Regions from separate parts of the Planococcus notacanthi genome, predicted to be linked through region 1. Evidence: riboswitches for the same ligand, from Rfam matches in the RefSeq annotation. Region 1 holds a riboswitch; the other holds the start of a gene.
What was found. A riboswitch is a leader RNA that binds a small molecule or an ion and turns the genes downstream of it on or off. The one in region 1 is predicted to bind S-adenosylmethionine.

Region 2: linked by a shared signal. The riboswitch ahead of QMA01_RS15210 (phosphoadenylyl-sulfate reductase) and the one ahead of QMA01_RS09830 (methionine ABC transporter ATP-binding protein) in region 1 are both predicted to bind S-adenosylmethionine.

Annotation. Positions count from the first base shown of each region.
Region 1 covers NZ_JASDCQ010000002.1:470,084-474,298, forward strand. Annotated here, with positions in the region: gene lepB (signal peptidase I) at 1-312, shown strand, start outside; gene QMA01_RS09820 (pyridoxal phosphate-dependent aminotransferase) at 386-1,549, opposite strand; gene QMA01_RS09825 (carbon-nitrogen family hydrolase) at 1,636-2,424, shown strand; SAM riboswitch class I at 2,476-2,577, shown strand; gene QMA01_RS09830 (methionine ABC transporter ATP-binding protein) at 2,646-3,659, shown strand; gene QMA01_RS09835 (methionine ABC transporter permease) at 3,649-4,215, shown strand, end outside.
Region 2 covers NZ_JASDCQ010000004.1:391,451-395,665, reverse strand. Annotated here, with positions in the region: gene QMA01_RS15225 (SLC13 family permease) at 1-379, shown strand, start outside; gene cysC (adenylyl-sulfate kinase) at 391-993, shown strand; gene cysQ (3'(2'),5'-bisphosphate nucleotidase CysQ) at 993-1,799, shown strand; SAM riboswitch class I at 1,946-2,063, shown strand; gene QMA01_RS15210 (phosphoadenylyl-sulfate reductase) at 2,219-2,932, shown strand; gene cobA (uroporphyrinogen-III C-methyltransferase) at 3,017-3,793, shown strand; gene QMA01_RS15200 (sirohydrochlorin chelatase) at 3,806-4,215, shown strand, end outside.

The DNA.
Region 1 (4,215 bases):
TTCATCAAACGGGTAATCGGTGTTCCAGGAGACCGCATTTCAATGAAAGACGATCAGCTGTATGTGAACGGCACTCCCCAAGCGGAACCTTATTTGGATAAGAACCGGAAAGCGGCGGAGCAAGAAGGATTGATGCAGCTGACTGAAGATTTCCAGGAATTTGTCGTACCTGCCGAATCTTATTATGTATTAGGGGATAACCGCTTAAATAGCATGGATTCCAGGGTTTTGGGTTTTATTTCTAAAGACTCAGTCCTTGGTGAAGTGAAAATCAGGTTGTCGCCTTTCGAGCATATCGGTTTTGTGAAATGAATCAGATGTGGACAATCTTCTCAATTTTTAAAAGGACAGCAGCCCCGTATTGGGACGCTGTCCTTTATGCACTCTAAAATAATTTCAAAGCTTCGATGCGATTGACCGCTTCAATGATGCGGGTTTCATCAACCAGTAATCCGACACGGACAAAACCTTCTCCAACATCGCCGAAACCACTGCCTGCCGCAACTGAAATATCTGCTTTCTCAAGAAGGAAGTCGGCAAATTCCACGCTGGTGAAACCTTCTGGAACCGGCAGCCAGGCAAAGAAAGAGCCTTGTGGTGCTTTGATGTTCCAACCGATCCGCGCGCATTCAGCCACCAGGACGTTGCGGCGTTTTTCATAAAGGCCGACCAATTCATCTACGCATTGCTGGTCGGCATTCAACGCCTCTGCCGCAGCCAATTGGACGGCAGGGAACAAACCGGCGAAAAAATGGTCCTGGATCAAGTTCAAGGCTTCAATCATTTTGGAATTGCCGACAGCAAATCCGATGCGCCAACCTGCCATGTTGTAAGTCTTCGATAAAGTGTACATTTCGATGCCAACTTCTTTAGCCCCTTCAGATTGAAGGAAACTGACCGGTTTTTTTCCGTCAAACCCGACAGCTCCATAAGCGAAATCATGGACAACCGCAATGCTGTTGTCCTTGGCGAATTTGACTGTCTCATCGAAGAATTCTTTAGTCGCTACTGCACCGGTTGGATTGTTCGGGTAGTTCAAATACATCAGTTTGGCACGTGAACGGATGCTTCCAGTCAACTCGGCATAATCCGGCAAATAGCCATTTTCCGGATTCAGCCTCATCAGCTCATACCCGATATCTGCAAGCGGGGCTCCCGACAGGTAATCCGGATAACCGGGATTCGGCAGAAGTAATAGATCATCTGGATCCAACAAAGCCAAGGGCAGCTCAACAAGTCCGATTTTCGTTCCTGCCAAGATTGCCACTTCGAGGTCAGGATCGATATCCACACCATACTCGCGTTTGTAAAAATTCACAGCGGCTTGACGCAGTTCCGCTATGCCGCGAAAAGGTGAATATTTATGCGTTTTTGGATCGGCTGCAGCGGTTTGCAGGGCTTTGATAATATGATCGGGCGTCGGCTGGTCGGGATTGCCTTGGCCAAGATTGATGACATCGCGTCCTTCAGCGATTGCTTTGCTTGTTTTGGCCACCAGTGAAGCGAAAAACTGCGTGGGCAAGTTTTGGAGCCGTTTTGAAAAGTCCATGTGATTCTCCTTATTTTCGAAATAATTGCACTTCTACTTCAAATCTTATAGAGTTGAAGGTAACTTGTCTAGTGGAGGAGAAACGAATGAAAATTGCATGCGTTCAAATGGATATCGCTTTTGGTCAGCCGGAATTGAATTATCGGAAGGTCCTGGATTATTTAACGGAAGCGGCAAGCAATGGAGCGGAGACGATCGTCTTGCCTGAAATGTGGAATACAGGATATGCATTGACCGAACTGGATACATTGGCAGACAGCACAAACCGGACAGTGGAATTGCTCAAAAGTTTTGCGAAAGAGCATAAAGTCAATATTGTGGGTGGCTCTGTTTCGACTGAAAAAAACGGAGGATTCTATAATACGATGTACGTTGTCGACAAAGACGGCGGGCTGGTTTCGGAATACGATAAAGCTCACCGTTTTTGTTTAATGGATGAACATATCCATCTTGAAGAAGGCGATACACTTGGCACATTCGAATTGGATAATCAGACATACGGAGGCGTCATTTGTTACGATATCCGTTTTCCTGAATGGATCCGTGCCCAGGCGCTGAACGGTGCAAAACTTGTATTTGTATCAGCGGAATGGCCCGAAGCGCGGATTGATCATTGGCGCATCTTGTTGCAGGCACGCGCCATCGAAAACCAAATTTTTATTGTCGCCTCGAACCGTATCGGCAGTGATCCAAACAATGAATTCGGCGGCAGCACGATGGTGATCGCTCCCTGGGGAGAAGTTCGTTTGGATATGAAGAAAGAGGAAGGCATTGGTTATGCAGAAATCGATTTGGATGAAGTAGAGGAAGTCCGGAAGCGCATTCCGGTATTCGCCGATCGCCGTGAGCAATTGTACGAAAAATTCAAAAAGTAGATTGACACTCGCTGGGGATGCCTGTAACATAAAATTCAATTAAATAACTTAAACTTATCAAGAGAGACTGAGGGACAGGCCCTGTGACGTCCGGCAACCCCCGATTGGGAAGGTGCCAAATCCAACGGAACCCAATGTTCCGAAAGATAAGTCGAGAAACTAAATTTTTCGATGCTTCTTTCTTGATGAAAGAGGCATCTTTTTATTGGCGGGAGGAAGCTATGATACAGATTGAGAAATTGACGAAAACTTACACAACTAAGCATGGCACCGTCACTGGAGTGGATAATGTTTCATTGGAAATCGGAAAAGGTGAAATTTTCGGCATCGTCGGCTATTCAGGTGCCGGCAAAAGTTCGCTGATCCGTTGCATCAACTTGCTTGAACGGCCGACTTCCGGCAGCGTCACAGTAGATGGCAATGATTTGACCAAACTACACAGTGAAAAATTGAGAAAAGCCCGTTTGAAAATCGGCATGATTTTTCAGCATTTCTACCTGATCAGCCAAAAGACGGTGTACGAAAATATCGCTTTTGCGCTTCGGGCTGCAGGCACTCCATCTAAAAATCTGAAAGGCCGCGTGGAGGAATTGTTGGAAATGGTCGGTTTATCAGATAAACGCGATGTTTATCCAGCTCAATTGAGCGGTGGACAGAAACAGCGTGTCGGCATCGCACGGGCATTAGCCAACAATCCGGCCGTTTTGTTATGTGATGAAGCAACATCGGCACTGGATCCGAATACCACATTGTCCATTTTGCGTTTATTGAAAGACATCAATCTTAAATTGAACATCACAATTGTACTGATTACGCATGAAATGAATGTCGTCAAGGAAATCTGTGACCGCATGGCCGTCATGCAAGGTGGCCGTGTCATTGAAGAAGGTCAGGTCTACGACATTTTTGCAGATCCTCAAAAGGAATTGACTAAGGAATTCATCTCCAGCGTCGTCTCTTTCAATGTTCCGGAACATCTGTTGAGCGAATTTACGGGTACAGTAGTGAAAGTGTTGTTCAAAGGGGGAGTGGCCGGAGAAGGCGTAATTTCCGATATGCTGCAGAATTATCCGGTCAAAGGAAACTTTTTGCATGGAGCAATTGAGTACATTCAGGAAAGGCCGCTTGGCGTTTTTATCATGGAGTTGAAAGGGACTTCTTCTGACGTCATGGATGCATTGAAGTATATGGAAAGCAGATCGGCAATTGTGGAGGTGATTCCGAATGGGCGTTGAATGGGGACGAATTATTGAATTATGGCCCGAAATACAGACTGCTTTTTTTCAGACACTGACAATGATCGGGATTTCCTTGGCAGTGGCTTTGATTGTCGGCCTGCCTTTGGGAATCTTGCTGTTCATTACAGACCGCGGCTTATTTCTTGAAAACCGGCCGGTCAATGCTGTGATTGGTTTTATCGTCAATATTGTACGCTCTATTCCGTTTATCATTTTGTTGGTGGCACTTATTCCACTGACGAAACTTATTACAGGAACAACCATTGGCCCGATTGCGGCGAGTGTGTCCCTATCGGTTGCGGCGATTCCGTTTTTCGCACGTATTGTGGAAAACTCACTGCGTGAAATCGATAAAGGCGTCATTGAGGCAGCGATTGCCGTGGGTGCGACACCATGGATGATCATCAAAGACGTTCTGCTGCCGGAAGCGAAAGCAAGCATTATCCAGGGGGTGACATTGACCATCATCAGCCTGGTCGCCTATTCTGCGATGGCAGGCGTAGTAGGCGGCGGAGGCATTGGAGATTTGGCCATCCGCTTCGGCTATTACCGC
Region 2 (4,215 bases), on a different contig from region 1:
CAAAACTGGTCTGGCGCAATGGGCGGCGGATGGCTTGTTGGCAATCGGACAGCCGTTCGGCCTGCTAGCTATTCTGATTTTAATTTACCTGCTGACCAGCATCTTTACAGAACTGATCACCAATAGCGCTGCGGCTGTCCTGATGATTCCAATCGGCATTGAAATGGCCAGCAACCTGCAGCTTGATCCCATGGGCTTCGCAGTGATCATCACGATTGCTGCCTCTGCAAGCTTTATTACCCCAATCGGTTATCAGACCAACTTGATCGTCTATGGGCCAGGCGGCTACAAATTCATGGATTATGTCAAAGTGGGCACGCCACTCAGCATTCTGGTTATGTCGGTGACCATCGGAATCGTTTACTATTACTGGTTTTAGGAGGAGAAAAGATGACCAAATCAACGAATATTGTATGGCATGAATCAAGTGTCACAAAAGAGGACAGACAAAAATTGAATAACCACAAAAGCGGGGTGCTGTGGTTCACCGGGTTATCGGGATCAGGAAAATCGACGGTATCTGTGGCCCTGGAAAAAGAGATCCACGCACTTGGAATCCGTACCTATCTATTGGATGGGGATAATGTCCGCCACGGATTGAATAAAAATTTGGGATTCAGCCCGGAAGACCGGACAGAAAACATTCGCCGCATCGGTGAAGTTGGAAAACTGATGAGTGATGCAGGGGTATTGACGCTATCGGCATTTATTTCGCCGTATCAGGAAGATCGCGACCAGGTGCGTGCCTTGCTTGAAGAAGATGAGTTCATTGAAATATACGTCAAATGCAGTGTGGACACTTGCGAAGACCGCGACCCGAAAGGCCTCTATAAAAAAGCACGAGCCGGCGAAATCAAAGGATTCACAGGCATCGATGCGCCATATGAAGAACCGGTGAATCCTGAAATCGTCATTGAAACCGACAAGCAGACTTTGGAAGAGTCGGTTCAGACAATTACAGATTACTTGAAGAAAGCAGGATATCTGGGCTGATGGCCAGTGGCATTGATCCAGTGAAATTGCTGGAAATCAGTCTTGCAGCCGGCAAAGAAATCATGGCGGTTTATGGACAGGAATTGATCATTGAAGCGAAGGCTGACGATTCACCACTGACCATTGCCGATCAGCGGTCGCATCAGACCATTGAAAGAGGACTGCAGATTGCCTACCCAGACATACCGGTTCTCAGCGAAGAGGGCAATAAAATCCCTTATGAAGAGCGGAAAAACTGGCAGCGTTTTTGGCTGGTGGATCCACTCGACGGCACGAAGGAATTCATCAAACGCAATGGTGAGTTCACCGTCAACATCGCTTTAATAGAAGAGAACTATCCGGTTTTGGGTGTGATTTACGTGCCGGCCATGGATGTTTTCTACTACGGTGAAGAAAACAGCGGCGCATTTAAATTGGAAGCTGCTTCAGCTCGAAAGTTTGAAAAAACCGATGAATTATTCGAGGGAAGCATTCTGTTGACTGCAAAAAAAGCTTTAGACCGGACTCGAATCGTAACAAGCCGTTCGCATATGTCCGCTGAAACACAGGAATTCATCGATCGGATAAACGACGATAGCCAACCAATCGAACAGATATCGGCAGGCAGTTCACTGAAGTTTTGTCTGGTAGCAGAAGGGGGAGCGGATTATTACCCCCGCTTTGCACCGACTATGGAATGGGATACGGCAGCCGGCCAGGCGATTGTCGAAGCATCTGGCGGAGTTGTGCAGAGCGTTAAAGACCAAACCCGCTTTTCCTACAACAAAGAAAGCCTGAAGAATGGCTGGTTTTTGGCAAGAATCTAAAAAGCTTAAGGCTAGTGAATGAAGAAAATGGAAACTCTGTATTGCAGAAAGTAAATAAATGATATTTTCAGAGTTTTATTGACAGTTATCTTTTATTGCTATAGTATTTAGAGAAATTATTAAAACCAAGTAATCTTATAAGGTATTTCTTATCATGAGAGGTGGAGGGACTGGCCCTTTGAAGCCTCGGCAACAAGTTCTGGTTTTTGACCGGATACACTGTGCCAATTCCAGCAGGTTCCATTGGGATCTGGAAGATAAGAAGACAGGCCCCGCAAACTGCGAATTGGTACCCTCTCTTCTTGTTCCATTGGAAGAGGGGGTTTTTATTTTAGTGGCACGGAGGAATATCCAACCAACGGGACTGCTTACTGAAAATCTTTAATTCAATATATAGAAGTTTAAAGGAGGAAGTTAGGATGAGCCACGCTGTTTCGTACGAGCAATTTACTGGAGATCCATTTAAAGATCTGGCACCGGCCGATCTCTTGAAAGGGGCTGCTGATATTCTGCAATGGGCCTATGAATCCTATGGAGAGGATATTGTCTATGCTTGCAGCTTTGGGGCAGAAGGCATGGTGCTGATTGATTTGATCTCCAAGGTGAAAAGCGATGCCGAAGTGGTGTTTCTCGATACCGACGTCCACTTCAACCAAACTTATGAACTGATTGAACGCGTCAAGAAGCGCTACCCGAAATTGAATATCCGGATGAAAAAGCCGGAATTGACGTTAGAAGAGCAAGCCAGCCAGTTCGGTGATGAACTATGGAACAGCCAGCCGGATAAATGCTGTGATATCCGCAAGGTCAAGCCGTTGGAACAAACACTTTCGGGTGCACAGGCTTGGATTTCAGGCCTTAGAAGAGAGCAGTCAGCCAGCCGCAGCAAGACGGATTTCATCAACAAGGACAACCGGTTCAAGTCGGTTAAAGTTTGTCCGCTGATTCATTGGACATGGGACGATGTTTGGCAGTATATCCAATTGAATAGCCTGGAATACAACATTCTGCATGACGAAGGTTATCCAAGCATCGGCTGCAAGCATTGCTCTTTTGCAGTGACGACTGATGGAGACAGCCGCGACGGCAGATGGAAAGGCTTTGCGAAAACTGAATGTGGCCTGCATACATAATTAGGCCGGCAATAGAGTAAATTACCGATCAGAAAATGGCATAATCATCGTTTCTCTGGTTGAAAAAAGGAGTCTAGGAAGCTTATGAAAAAAGTCTATTTAGTGGGTGCAGGTCCAGGCGACCTTGATTTGATTACAGTGAAAGGGTTGAAAGCCATTCAGAAGGCTGATGTCATCCTTTATGATCGCTTAATAAACCAGGAATTGCTGGACGAAGCGAAAGAACATGCCCAATTGATTTATTGCGGCAAAAAACCCGATAACCATTCCTTGAAGCAAGAAGAAATCAACGAGCTGCTTTGCCGGTTCGCATTGCAGGGGAAAATCGTGACACGTTTAAAAGGAGGCGATCCTTTCGTCTTCGGCAGAGGCGGAGAAGAAGCAGAGGCATTGGTGGACCACAATATCCCGTTTGAAATTGTTCCAGGTATCACAGCGGGCATTGCAGCGCCGGCTTACGCCGGAATTCCGGTCACTCACCGTGATTACAGTTCTTCCGTAGCCTTTATTTCAGGAGTCAGCAAAGTGGGCGTCGACCAGGATGAATACTGGGAACATGTCGTCAAAAGCATGGATACGTTGTGCATCTACATGGGTGTCAGCAAGCTTCCTGAAATCTGTGGCCGCTTAATGCGCCACGGATTAAAACCGACGACACCGATCGCCTTGATTGAATGGGGGACGACAGAACGCCAACGGACGGTTACGGGAACACTCGAAGACATTATCCGAAACGCCAAGGATTTCGAGAATCCATCGATGATTGTGGTGGGAGAAGTGGTTCGATTGAGAGACAAATTGCAATGGTATGAGCAGCTGCAGGACGAACAGCAATTCCAGCTTGCCGCCCATGTTGGATAAGGAGATGGTGACATGCAGGCTGTACTTTACGTAAGCCATGGAAGCCGTGTAAAAGAAACACGCGATGAAGCGATGGCGTTTATGGAGCAGGTTCATCAAAAGGTAGATGTAACTCTTCACGAAACCTGCTTTTTGGAGCTGGCCAGTCCGGATATTGGGGAAGGAATTGACAGCCTTGTCAAACAAGGCGCGACAGCAATTGCAGTCGTTCCAGTTCTGTTGCTGAGCGCCGGACATTATTACGAAGACATTCCAGATGAAATCAAAAAATCGGTCTTGCGTTATCCGGATATCCGCTTTACTTACGGAAAACCGCTTGGTGTCCAAGATCGGCTCGTTGAGATTTTAGCTGAGCGTCTGCAGGAGACGACAGTGGAGCGATTGCCTGAAGCGAAGATTCTGCTGGTCGGAAGAGGCGGGAA